Regions from separate parts of the Corynebacterium sanguinis genome, predicted to be linked through region 2. Evidence: predicted binding sites of a transcription regulator. Region 2 holds the regulator's gene; the other holds the start of a gene.
The links. Region 2 encodes LexA, which represses DNA repair genes until DNA is damaged. Its sites were predicted from a motif close to CGAACANNTGTTCG; they were not measured.

Region 1: a site for LexA is predicted at 2,206-2,219, ahead of E3227_RS09860 (HNH endonuclease signature motif containing protein). Genes of this name have one in related genera too.

Annotation. Positions count from the first base shown of each region.
Region 1 is NZ_CP038157.1:2,039,524-2,046,228, forward strand. It holds gene E3227_RS09855 (hypothetical protein) at 1-786, shown strand, start outside; gene E3227_RS09860 (HNH endonuclease signature motif containing protein) at 793-2,172, opposite strand; tRNA gene E3227_RS09865 (tRNA-Leu) at 2,505-2,578, opposite strand; gene trhA (PAQR family membrane homeostasis protein TrhA) at 2,669-3,382, shown strand; gene E3227_RS09875 (ABC transporter substrate-binding protein) at 3,426-4,325, shown strand; gene E3227_RS09880 (amino acid ABC transporter permease) at 4,322-5,248, shown strand; gene E3227_RS09885 (amino acid ABC transporter ATP-binding protein) at 5,252-6,016, shown strand; gene coaD (pantetheine-phosphate adenylyltransferase) at 6,013-6,498, opposite strand; gene E3227_RS09895 (RsmD family RNA methyltransferase) at 6,495-6,705, opposite strand, start outside.
Region 2 is NZ_CP038157.1:1,753,879-1,760,583, reverse strand. It holds gene hrpA (ATP-dependent RNA helicase HrpA) at 1-1,827, shown strand, start outside; gene nrdR (transcriptional regulator NrdR) at 1,977-2,435, opposite strand; gene E3227_RS11475 (hypothetical protein) at 2,491-2,652, opposite strand; gene lexA (transcriptional repressor LexA) at 3,083-3,772, shown strand; gene E3227_RS08480 (DeoR/GlpR family DNA-binding transcription regulator) at 3,907-4,692, shown strand; gene E3227_RS08475 (1-phosphofructokinase family hexose kinase) at 4,779-5,759, shown strand; gene E3227_RS08470 (PTS fructose transporter subunit IIABC) at 5,763-6,705, shown strand, end outside.

The DNA of each region.
Region 1 (6,705 bases), 290 kb from region 2:
GCGAAAACGGCCGTGGCGAGCGGCGACGTCTACGCCGACGACCGGGCGGAGATCACCTGGACCCCGAGCACAGACCGCAGCGTCCTCGATGCGCTGGAAAGTGGCACGTGGGCTCCGCCGACTTCTTCGCCTACGCCGGAGGCCTCTGCCGTGGTCAAGCGCTGCGGGGCCGTCCCCGGCCAAAGCGTTTACACCGGCACCACGGAAACGTCGTGCGAGTTCGCCATTGAGGTGGCTAGGGCCGTGATTCAGAGCCACGGAGGACCGAGCTTCGCGGTTGAGGCTCGCAGCCCGATAACCAAGGCGTCCTACTCGATGAGCTGTCAGTCTTCTGGAACCGAAATCACGTGCACCGGCGGCAACAACGCAAAGGTCGTCCTTCGCGCGGGTGAAGACCCACCTGCCGAAGCGAGCGGGTTAGACGTGTACGAGGGCACTGTTGTCAGCATGAGTACTGCTGAAGTCCTAGACGGGAGGCCCGCGCCCAATAACGACAATCCGAACAACGAGTACATTGTGCTCTTGTTTGATTCGCCACAGGACGTGACGGCACAACGGCTCAGCGGGGAAAGCGACACAGAGCAGAAAGCGTTACTCGCTCTCGGGGACAAGGAGATTACTCCGTACGGCACTAGCGACGAAACCGGCCCGTGGCTCGATTACGTTGGCAAGCGCGTACGCCTAAAAGTTGATCCCACGACGATGTATTTCCCATCGGATGCGAGCCTTCCGTTGGGCGCACCTCGGGTTGGCGAGCACACGGCTTACAGCATCGAGGTGCTGTAAACATTCTTAGCCGGAGTTGGAGTCTGGGTTGGTGGTGGGTTTGTGGGGGAAGGTCATGCGGTATTCCTGCTCGAGGCGTGTCAGGGCTTCGATGCAGGTGTCGTAGTTGCCGGTGGTGTCGTAGGCGTCGAGGATTGTGTGCCCTTTCGCCAGAAACGTCGCGACGCGGTCACGCAGGACACGTCGCTGGTCGAGGCTGTGGTTCCACCGGGGGTTGTCCGCCCCGAGCTGGGTGGTGATAAACCCATCGGGCTCGGTTAAGGCGTAGGTGCCGTCAGCAAATAGCCAGACGATGTCGCCGGTGGTGGGGTCGGGAATGTAGTAGGCACGACGATCCGTTTTCACGTTGTGGTGACGTTGACACAACGAGAACAAATTCGCTGGGGTTGTGCTTCCCCCGTCGGCGTAGGGGACGCGGTGATCAAGCTGGCAGTGCTGTGCATCGCGGGTACAGCCCGGCCAGACGCAGGTGCCGTCGCGGGCAATAGCGAACGCTTTGATCCGGGCCGAGGGAACATAGCCGTCGATCTCGTGGCCGGCAACATCACCAAGGTCCACGATGCGCGAGGCGTACTGTTCGGCCACAGCACTGCCCTCAGCATCGGTCCACCCCGTACCGGGGAAAAACACTGATGCACCGTCGACGATGTCACCATCGGGGCCCAGGGGTGCGAACCCGAAAATAGTCACCGTGGGTTGTGCGGTGAGTTCACCGGTGAGGATCAGGCGTGCTGCTTCGTCTTCGGTGATGTTGTTCTCTTGTGCCACGTGTGTGCGGTATTGCCGGATCAGGGCGTGGGTGGTGTTGTCGCACTCAATTGTGGTGCCGGAGCGTGCACCGAGCTCATAGTCGTAGATGACGAACGCGTCTTGTGGGCGGGTGCGGCGTTTGCGTTTAGCCGCGTCGTAGCCCACGGTGTTGTCGAGCTGGGCGATGAGCCGTCTAAGCCGGTGCACGATTGCTTTCGGTGTCAGCAACGGTTGGTTGGGTTTCGTGGCGGTAAACACCTCCACTAGGTACGCGTCAATGTGGGCGTAGACCTCGGTGTCGACGCCGGGGCCAAGTTCCGCAATGGCGGTATCAATGCTGGCAAGGCGTTTGATGTCTAACAGTCGTGTGGTGTGTTGAATCTGGCGCAGCCCGGGCAGGTCGATCAGGCGTCGGTAGGCGAAGATGGCTTTTTCGACTGCTGCTTTGCTCTCCCCGATCGCGTGTTGGATGTGGGTGATCTCTACTTCGAAGTCGTCGACCACATGTGCCGTCTCGGCCCAGGTGGAGAAGATCTCGTATTCGATGTCGCGTTTGTGTTGGCCCAGGCGTGCCAACGTGTCGTTTGGTCGTTGTGTGCGGAAGAAATGGTCATCCCCCGTGTGCGTCGCATCCATGTGCGCCCCCCTTTCAACACCTGCCATTATAATCGCACAGGCATTCGTGTGCAATGGTTCGGGCGTGGTTGTGTGCACACTATAGTGACACACGTGTGCTAAGCGGTTACACCGCAATTGGGTCGTCGATAAGCAAAAGGGGCTTCATCCCCTCGGCGTAGAGTGGCCTCGAAAGTTCGCACTCATAGCGATCATGGCCCTCATCTTGGCTGCTCTAGCCTTCGAAACCTTCAGCGGCTCGGTGATGCCTAGCACGATTCCTAGCTCTCAAGCGCGACGGCGGTCGAATAAATCCAGCCAACCCGCGGAAAATGGCCGCTTCAACTCACAAGTGCCCCAGGTGAGACTCGAACTCACACTGGACGGGTTTTGAATCCGTTGCCTCTGCCAATTGGGCTACTGGGGCGCGGGAATAAAGCTTAGCGCAGCTGCGAGCGCTGGAGGAAATCCCCCGGGGCGAGGGGCGTCGATACGCATCTAGCGTAATAAGTAACTAATGCGTAGCCTTGCAGAGGTGACCACCATCGAGCGAACGTCTCGCGTTTTTGACCGCGGACCCCGCCCATCGACGCGCGGCTGGGCCCACCTGATTGCCGCGTTTGTGGCGTCGATAAGCTCCGCGGTGCTCATCACTTTCGCGTGGCTGACTCTGCGGCCCGTCGAGGCGCTGAGTGTGAGCGTGTACTGCGCGGGGCTGATCCTGCTGTTCGCGGTGTCGGGGCTTTACCACCGCGGCCCGTGGAAGTCTGCTGCAACAGTCCAGTGGTGGCGGCGCGCCGACCACTCCACCATCGCCATCTTCATCGCCTCGACGTACACGCCGCTGTGCATCATCCTGCTCGAGCCGCCCTACTCGACGTGGATGCTGGTCATCGCCTGGGCGGGCGCGGTGCTGGGCGTCGTGTTGAATATGGTGTGGATCAACCACCCCCGATGGCTCGACGTGCTGGTGTACATCACGCTCGGCTGGCTGGTCCTGCCCATCCTGCCCGTGCTGCGCACCGAAGCGGACATGGCCGTTATCCTTTTGCTGTTTTTTGGCGGCGTCGCGTACACGGTGGGCGCGGTGGTCTACGGGCTGAAGTGGCCAGGCCGCGAAGCCCGCTACTACGGCTACCACGAGCACTTCCATACGCTGACGATCGTCGCGGCCGCCCTACACCTGGTGGCGATCTGGATCATCGTCGTTCAGGCAGGCCAGCCCACCTAGAACCAATTGGGCAAAGCCCAGCAGCGCTGGTTATTATGCAGCAATGCGTAAGTCCTACAGTTTCGCCGCGGTCGTCGGCAGCGCCCTGCTGCTGACCTCGTGCGTGACCAACACCGAGGGCGGAAACCCCGAAGGCTGGGAGCCCGTCGAGGTGGAAGCGGTGCCAGAGATCGCCGCGATGGTGCCCGAGAGGGTCGCGGCGGACGGCAAGCTGTCGGTGGGCACGAACCCACCGTTTGCCCCCTTCGAGTTCAAAGACTCCACAGGCAACCTCATCGGCGTCGAGCTCGACCTCGGCCAGGCGTTAGCGCAGGTCATGGGCCTCGAGTTCGACCCGCAGGAAATGGATTTCTCCATGATCCTGCCCGCGGTCCAAGCCGGCAGCCTGGACGCCGGCATGTCAGGGTTCACCGATACCGAGGAGCGCCGCGAGTCCTACGACTTTGTCAACTTCCTCTACGCCGGGATCCAGTGGGCGCAGCAGCCGGGCAACGACGTCGACCCGGCGAACCCGTGCGGGCTGACCGTCGCCGTTCAGCGCACCACGGTTTCCGAAACTGACGACGTCCGCCCGAAGAGCGACGCCTGCGTCACAGAAGGAGACGACCCGATCACCGTTTTGTCCTTCGACACCTCCGACAACGCTGCGCTCGCCGCGCTGACAGGCCGTGCCGACGCATTCAGCGCCGACTCCCCCGTCACCGCCTGGGCCGTCGAGCGTTCCGACGGCGATCTGGAGCTGGTGGGCGACATGTTCGACGCGGCCCCCTACGGCATCGCGGTGAACAAGGGCTCCGAGCTCGGCCCCGCGCTGGCCGCCGCGATGCAGCACCTCATCGACACCGGGGAGTATGCCCGCATCCTCGGGCAATGGAACATCGACTCAGGCCTACTCGACGAAGCGCTGATTAACGAACAGCCCCAGCAAGGAGCAGCACAATGACAACTACACGACCCGAGCGCATCGAGGCCAAGCCCCTGCGCCACCCCGGGCGCTGGATTTTGGCGGCCATCATCATCGCGTTGGCGGTGTGGTTCCTCATCGGCGCGGCCCGCAACGACGCCTACGGCTGGGACACCTACTTCCGCTACCTGTTTGACACCCGCATCGCCGTCGCCGCGCTGCACACCCTGGCGATCACGATTTTCGCGATGGTGCTCGGCGTGATCGGCGGCGTGATCCTCGCGGTCATGCGGATGTCCCCCAACCCGGTGTTCAAAACGGTGTCCTGGGTGTTCCTCTGGATCTTCCGCGGCACCCCGGTCTACGTCCAGCTCATCTTCTGGGGGTTGATCGGCTCGATCTATGACACCATCAACCTCGGTGTCGCCGAGATTCCGCTGGAGCCGTTTACTTCTTCGGCGTTCTTGCTCGCCGTCGTCGGCCTGGCGCTCAACGAGGCCACCTACATGGCCGAGATCGTCCGCTCTGGCGTCTCCTCGGTGCCCGAGGGGCAGATCGAGGCCTCCAAGGCGCTGGGCATGAGCTGGTCGCAGACGATGACGCGCACGGTTCTGCCGCAGGCAATGCGCATCATCATCCCGCCGACGGGCAACGAGTTCATCTCGCTGCTGAAAACGTCTTCGCTCGTCGTCGCGGTGCCCTATTCTTTGGAGCTCTACGGTCGCTCCATGGACATCGCCGCCGCGCTGTTCGAGCCGGTGCCCATGTTGCTCGTCGCCGCGACCTGGTACCTGGCGATTACCTCGGTCCTCATGGTCGGCCAGCACTACCTGGAGAAGTACTTCGACCGCGGCGCGAAACGCCAGCTCACCGCCCGCCAGCTGGCCACGCTTGCCGACGCCGAGGGCACCATCCCGGCCAACGTTCAGCTTGTCGACGCCCCCGAGCCCAAAGGACGCTAACTTATGACTACTCCCATGATTCAGGCCGAGAACGTCTGGAAGTCCTTCGGCAGCCTTGACGTGCTCAAAGGCATCGACCTCACCGTCGAACCCGGCTCCGTAACCTGTCTGATTGGCCCCTCCGGCTCCGGCAAGTCGACGTTCTTGCGCTGCGTCAACCACCTAGAAAAGGTCACCGCGGGTCGCCTCTACGTCGACGGCGAGCTCATCGGCTACCGCGAGCGCGGCGGCACCCTGTACGAAATGTCCGAGCGCGACGCCGCGAAGCAGCGCCGCGAGATCGGCATGGTGTTCCAGCAGTTCAACCTGTTTGGCCACCGCACCGTGCTCGACAACATCATGGAGGCGCCGATCCACGTCAAGGGCGTGCCCGCCGCCAAGGCGAAGGAGCGCGCGCTCGAGCTGCTCGCGATGGTGGGCCTCGAGTCCAAAGCAACCGCGTACCCGATCCAGCTTTCCGGTGGCCAGCAGCAGCGCGTCGCCATCGCGCGGGCGGTGGCCATGGAGCCCAAGCTCATGCTTTTCGACGAGCCCACCTCCGCGCTCGATCCCGAGCTCGTCGGCGAGGTCCTCGGCGTGATGAAGGAGCTTGCTCATAGCGGCATGACCATGCTCGTGGTCACCCACGAGATGAATTTTGCCCGCGAGGTCGCCGACCACGTCGCGTTCATGGCGGATGGGCGGATCGTGGAGTACGGCACTCCCGCCGAGGTGCTGGACAACCCGCAGCAAGGCCGCACGCAGGCGTTTTTGTCAACGCTTTTCTAGGCACCCTGGCGGTACTTTTCCTTCATCGCCGCCAGCGCGACGTCGGGCACGAGCCCGGTGACGTCGCCGCCGTACTTGACAACCTCCTTGCACAGCGAGGAGGAGGTGTAGCCGAACTTCTCGTCGGTGAGCAGGAAGTACGTGTCCACCCCGGAGAGCCTGCGGTTCATCTGCGCCATCGGCAGCTCGTACTCGTAGTCCAGCGAGGAGCGCAGGCCCTTAACCAGGGCGGTGATGTGGTGGGCGGTGGTGTAGTCGACCAGCAGCCCGCCCCAGAAATCGACGCGGATGTTGGGGACGTCGGCAAGCACCTGCTCGATCAGCTCAACGCGCTCGTGGACGGTAAAGAGACCGGAGGTTTTCGCGGGGTTGCCGGTGACGAGGACGACGACCTCGTCGAAGTGGCGCGCGGCGCGGGTGAAGATGTCAACGTGGCCGTTGGTCACCGGGTCGAACGAGCCTGGGCACAATGCTGTGGTCATGGGGTGGGGTCCTTTCGGGGGCTGGTGTAGACGGCCATATCCATACGCGCGATGCCGTACAGGCGCTTCTTCAGCTTCTGGGTCGTCGGGGTAAACGCCTCTGGCCAGGCGGTTTCCGGGCTTTCGCGGTGGCGCTCGACGACGACCACGGCGCCGTCGACAAGCGCGGGCTCAAGGGCTGCGAGCATCTCGGCGACGGACTCGTCC
Region 2 (6,705 bases):
CCCGAATGGGTGGAAACGGCCGCGGGTGGGCTGCTGAAGCACAGCTATTCGGAGCCGGTGTGGTCGCGCAAGCGCTCGGCCGCGATGGTGCACCAAACGTCGCTGTTGTACGGCCTGCCGATCGTGCGCGACCGGCTCGTGCCCTACCACCGCGTTGACGCCGAGGGCGCGCGCACGATGTTTATCCGCCACGCGCTGATCGGCGGCGATTGGAACCGACACCACACATTCATCGACCACAACGAAGCGATGCTTGCCGACGCCGCAGCGGTCGAGGACAAGGTCCGCCGCCGCGGCATCGTGGTCGACGAGGACGCTTTGTACGACTTCTACGACTCGCGCCTGCCCGCCGACGTGACCACCGCGCGCCACTTCGACTCGTGGTGGAAGAAGAAGCGCCACGAGGACGCCAGCTACCTCAACTTCAACCCGAACGACCTGGTCAACGACGATGTCGATGCCTCCGACTCCGACTTCCCCACCGCGTGGCGCCAGGGGTCGATCGACTACGCGCTGCGCTACACCTTTGAGCCCGGCGACCCGCTTGACGGTGTGACGGTGGAGGTCCCCGTGCCGCTGTTGGCCGGCTTCGAGGCCACCGGCTTCGATTGGCTCGTCCCCGGTCTGCGCGCAGAGCTGGTTACCGAGCTGATCCGCACACTGCCCAAAGCTTTACGACGTTCCGTCGTCCCCGCCCCGGACTTCGCAGCCATGGCGCTGCCGAAGCTCACGCCGCGGGAGCAGCCGCTGACCGACGACCTCGCCGAAGTCCTGCGCTCTATCGGCGGCGCGGGGATCAACGGCAGCGATTTCCGGCCCGCCGCCCTGCCGCCGCACTTGAAGATCACGTTCGCGGCGATTGACAAGCGCGGGGAAATCATCGACCACGACAAGGACCTCACGGCGCTTAAAAGCCGCCAATCAGGCAAGATCCGCTCCTCGGTGTCCAAGGCGAGCCGCACCGCCGAGACGGCCAGCGCACCCAAGTGGACTGCCCACACGCTTGGCGAGGTCCCCGAGACCGTCACCACCACGATCGACGGCAACCAGGTCGACGCCTACCCTGCGCTGGAGGCAACGGCCAACGGCGTCAAGGTCACGGTTCACCCGACGAAGGCGGCCGCCGACGCGTCCATGCTCACGGCGACGCTGACGCTTCTGCTGCGCGAGATCAACGTCAACGTCTCCCAGATGACCAAGGGGCTGCCGCTGCGCCAGAAGGTTGCGATAGACAACTACCCGCACGGTGGTGCGGCGGGGCTTGTCGACGACGCCCGCGTCGCCACGCTGCGCGACCTGATGGTCGCCGCCGGTGGCCCGGTCCGCTCCCCGGAGGAGTTCGACGCGCTGGTGCGTGAAATCAAGCCGAAGGTCAGCGCCGAGGTGCGGCAGAAGGTGGTTGCGCTCGCGCCCGTGCTTGTGGAGTACTCCGCGATCTCGCAGGAGCTGGAGAAGTGGACCGGCCCGGCGATCGACGACATGCGCGGGCAGCTCGCATTCTTCCTCCCCGCCCACGCGATCACCGTCCACGGGATGGCGTACCTTCGGCACGTCCCGCGCTACATCGACGCGATGCGGATTCGCTTGGAGGACATGGCGATAGACCCCGACCGCGACGCTGACCGCCAGGACGTTGTCGCGGCAACCCACGCCTACCTCAAGGCGAAGCTGCGCACGCTGCCCGCCGGGCGGGAGAAGACGAAGGACGTCAAGGACATTCTGTGGCGCATCCAGGAGCTGCGGGTGAGCTTGTTTGCCCAGCGCCTGGGCACCCCGAAGCCGGTTAGCCAGCGTCGCATCGAAAAGCTTATCGACGCCGTCCGCTAGCGCCCGGGGTGGGTAATCCGAGCAGCCGGAGACATACACAAGCATATTTTCCTGAGAGGCGATGCAATCTGCGGAAACGCGATGATGCGGTGTTCTATCAGTCGATCTGCGGACACGGCGAACACCCGACATCCCCCGGTGCGAGACCTCTAGAAGTCCTCGCGGTCACGGCGGCGCATCAGGCGGATTTCGGATTCGAAGTCGTCGGCGGATTCGAAGGACTTGTACACGGAAGCGAAGCGCAGGTATGCGACCTCGTCGAGGGCGCGCAGTGGCTCGAGCACCGCGAGGCCGACGTCGTTGGCGTCGACCTGGGAGCTGCCGTGGCTGCGCACGGTCTCCTCTACTTGTTGGGCGAGTCGCTTGAGAGCGTCGTCGGACACGTCACGGCCCTGGCACGCGCGCCGCACGCCGCTGATCAACTTGTCGCGGTCAAAGGGCTCGCTGACGCCGTTGCGCTTGACCACCATGAGGATGGCCTTTTCCACGGTGGTGAAGCGCCCTGCGCAGTCCGAGCACTCTCGGCGGCGGCGAATTGCAGATCCGCCGTCGATCACGCGGGAGTCAAGCACCCTGGACTGTTCGTGGTGGCAAAACGGGCAGTGCATGCGCTCGATTCTACCGCGCGCGTCCTCCCCCGCCGCGGCCACTGCAGCGCGGGATCTAGCGCACGGATGCTGCGGTGACCCCCGAGGTCGCGTCTGCAACCTGATCCGAAGAATCGCCGGCGAAGGCACCGCCCGCCGCAGACCCGAGAATCAGGGCAAGACCGAGGGCCGCACCCATGAGCAGGCTAGCCCGATTTTCGTGGCGAGTTTCGAACATGTCGGAATTTTGCGCACCTGCGCGAACAGCGCCGGCGTTCACGCGGTCAGAGTTTCGATGCACCGGGCTAAGCGTTCGAACATGGCGCGCGCCCCTCGAGATACTTTCCGCCTCGGGGAGATCCCACACCGCGGCGGGAAGCGTCGGCGCGGTAGCGGAATTGGACGAAGTATGTGCAGCGTGAGGGCGGTCGATTTGAATGGTCATGGTGTTCTCCTTTGTTGTCTGACTTCAGTGTAATTTCAAGCCGGACATCATCGAACATTTAACCCGCTCGTATGTTCGAGTACGTCTATATGTTCGATTTATAGCACGGGGGTCCGACTTTGTCCACACCATGGCCTAAAATGTCGAACAAATTTGCCACTTCTGGTACTTTTGCAAGCAGGCCACGTTTTTCGCCGACCCACACGAACTCTCAGGAGCAGCCATGCCACGCAAGAAGGACGACCCGAACAACCTCGACATGAGCGTTCTGTCTGATCGCCAACGTCGCATTCTCGAAGTAATCCAGGACGCCGTTGTTCTACGCGGTTACCCGCCAAGCATCCGCGAGATCGGCGATGCCGCCGGCCTGCAATCCACCTCTTCTGTCGCCTACCAGCTCAAAGAGCTGGAGAAGAAGGGCTTTTTGCGCCGCGACCCGAACAAGCCGCGCGCCGTGGACCTGCGCCACCTCCCCGACTCGCAGAAGAATTCGCGCAAGGCCAAGCCGAAGGCCGCCCCGACCCCCGAGGACGCGTCCGCGCCCCGCTACATCCCAGTCGTTGGACAGATCGCCGCTGGCTCCCCGATTCTCGCCGAGGAGAACGTGGACAACTACTTCCCGCTTCCCCAGGAGCTGCTCGGCGACGGCGAGCTCTACATGCTCCGCGTCGTCGGCGAGTCCATGCGTGACGCCGGCATTCTCGACGGCGACTGGGTCGTGGTGCGCTCCCAGCCCGTGGCGGAGGAAGGCGAGTTCGTCGCAGCGCTTCTCGACGGCGAAGCGACCGTGAAGGAGTTCCACAAGGACGCCACCGGCGTCTGGCTCCTCCCCCACAATGACGCGTTCTCCCCGATCAAGGGCGACGAGGCGGAAATCATGGGGCGTGTCGTGTCCGTTTTCCGCACCCTCTAACGCGCGTCTGCGCCCGACTGCTACCCCCACTTGAGGGCTTTCGGGCGCAATCCCACTTAAGCGGGCAGCCTTCTTTTGCAACAATGGCGTGCGTCACTTGTTCACCGCACATCCAACCTGAGGATTGTCCGCCCATGTACGCAGAGGAACGCAGACGACAGATCGCGTCGTTGACCGCCATTGAGGGCCGCGTCAACGTCACCGAGCTGGCAGACAAGTTTGACGTTACTGCGGAAACAATCCGGCGCGACCTAGCCGTCCTCAACCGTGAGGGCCTGATCCACCGCGTTCACGGGGGCGCGGTCGCCAGCCAGACGTTTTCCACCACCGAGTTCTCACTCGACGCGCGCTCGCGGTCGGCATCGACCGCGAAATCCGCCATCGCCCGCAATGCACTGCAGTACTTGCCGGAGCAATCCGAGGGCGGGATCTTCCTCGACTCGGGGACGTCGATTAGCGCCTTTTCCACCCTGCTGGCCTCGGACCCGCGCGCGGCGTCCTGGCCGATTGTGACCAACTCGCTGCCCATCGCGCTCGAGTTGTCCACCGCGGGCCTGCCGCACGTGCAGTTGCTCGGCGGCTCGGTTCGCGCGATTACGCAGGCTGTCGTCGGCGCGATGGCGCTGCGCTCGCTCGCCCTGATGCGCGCCGACGTCGCCTTCATCGGCACCAACGCGCTCAGCGTCGACCACGGACTGTCCACGGCCGATGCCCAGGAGGCCGCGATTAAGACGGCGATGGTCACCAACGCCCGCACCGTTGTTGTGCTGTGCGATTCGACCAAGCTCGGCAACGACTACCTGGTCAGCTTCGCCTCGCTGGACGAGATCGACGTCCTCATCACCGATTCCGGCGCACCGGAGTCGATCGTCAGCGAGCTGTCACAGCACGGCATTGAGGTAGTCCTCGCCGAGGCGTAGCGTCCGTCACAGCCGCCGCGCCCGCATTGACCGTTCGGGTACGCCCGGACATACTTGGAAGTTAAAACTGGGAGGAGCCCGCAGAAGTGATCATCACATTCACGCCCAACCCAAGTATCGATGCCACTCTCGAGCTCGACTCCCTCGAACGCGGCGGCGTCAACCGCACCATCACCGCGCATAGAGAAGCCGGCGGCAAGGGAATCAACGTCTCCCACGCCTGCACCAACGCGGGCCGCGACACCCTCGCCATCGCCCCCTGCGGGCCGAGCGACCCGTTCACCCTCATTTGCCGCAACGCTGGCATCCCGCTGAAGGGCATCCCGATTTCCGGCGCGATCCGCACGAACACCACGCTCACCGAGCGCGACGGCTCCACCACCAAGGTCAACGAAACGGGCCCGCTTTTGCGTGACGACGACGTCACCCGCATCACTGACGTCCTCATCTCCACCGTCGCCGAAACCCGCGCCGACGCCGTCGTCATGGCCGGCTCCCTGCCCCCGGGCGCGCCGCCGTCGTGGTACGCCACGCTCGCCCAGGCCGTGCGCATGGCCTGCCCGGGCGCCGTTGTCGCCATCGACACCTCCGACGCGCCGCTGGCGGAGCTCGGGAAGAATCTGGCAGACGCCAAACCGGATGTGATCAAACCCAACGCGTTCGAGCTCGCCCAGCTCACCGGCGCCGACGGTGACGCCTTGGAGCGCCAGGCCGCGTCGGGCGACTACCGCAGCATCGTCGTCCACGCTCGCAAGCTGATCAGCGACGGCGTGAAAGAGGTGCTGGTCACCCTCGGCTCGGCCGGGGCGTGCCTGGTCACGGCCACGGGCGCGTGGGCGGCCACCGCTCCCCCGATGACGACCCGCTCGACGGTTGGCGCGGGCGATAGTGCGCTGGCCGGCTACATCATGGCCCGCGTCGAGGGCGCCGACCCCTGCGAGTGCCTGCGCCGGGGCGTGGCCTACGGCTCGGCCGCGGCCGCGAAACCGGGCACCGGCATCCCCTCTCCCGACGAGGTGGACACGGTCAATACCCACGTGGTTGCACTTGAGACGGAGCCGAGGTAGCCGGTGGATAGTCCGGACCTCATCAGGCTCGAGCTCGTCGCCCTCGACGTCGACGCCGGCGGGCACCCCCGCGAGGTCATCGCGCACCTCGCGGGCCTGGTCGAATCCGCCGGCCGCACCAACGACTCCGCGCAGCTCATCGCCGACGTCACCGCGCGCGAAGGTAAGGCCCCGACGGGCGTGGCGGGGCGCATCGCCATCCCGCACGCCCGCTCGTCCGCCGTGAGCGTGCCCACGCTCGCCTTCGCGCGGCTTCGCCACCCGGTCGACTTCTCCGGCCCCGACGGCCCCGCCGACCTCGTGTTCCTCATCGCCGCCCCCGCGGACGGTAGCAAGGCGCACCTGTCAATCCTGTCGACGCTCGCCCGGGCGCTGGTGCGTGAGCAGTTCGTCGAGAAGCTGCGCGCGGCCACTGACCCGCAGGCCGCTGTCGAGGCCATTGCCGCGCAGCTCAACCACAAGAAGAAGCGCCGACGCATCGCGGTTGTCACGGCGTGCCCCACCGGTGTGGCGCACACGTACATGGCCGCTGACGCGCTCACCCGCGCCGCCGCATCGCGTGACGACGTCGAGCTGCGCGTCGAGGCCCAGGGCGCCACCGGCACCCAACCGCTCGACCCCGACTTCATACGCGGCGCCGACGCCGTGATCCTCGCCCACGACGTCGCGGTACGCGGCGCCGAGCGATTCGAGGGCAAGCCGCTCGTCGACGTGCCCGTGCGCCGCGCAATCAACGAGCCCGCGCAGCTTATCGACGCCGCCCTCAACGCCACCGAAACCTCCACCGAGCCCAGCACACCCGCGCGCATCTACCGCGCCGTGATGACAGGGGTTTCCTTCATGGTGCCCTTCCTCGCCGCCAGCGGGCTCCTGCTCGCGCTGGGCACGCTGATCGGCGGCACGGACGTCTGGGCCGAGGTCGCCCGCGGCTTCTCCCTCGCTGACC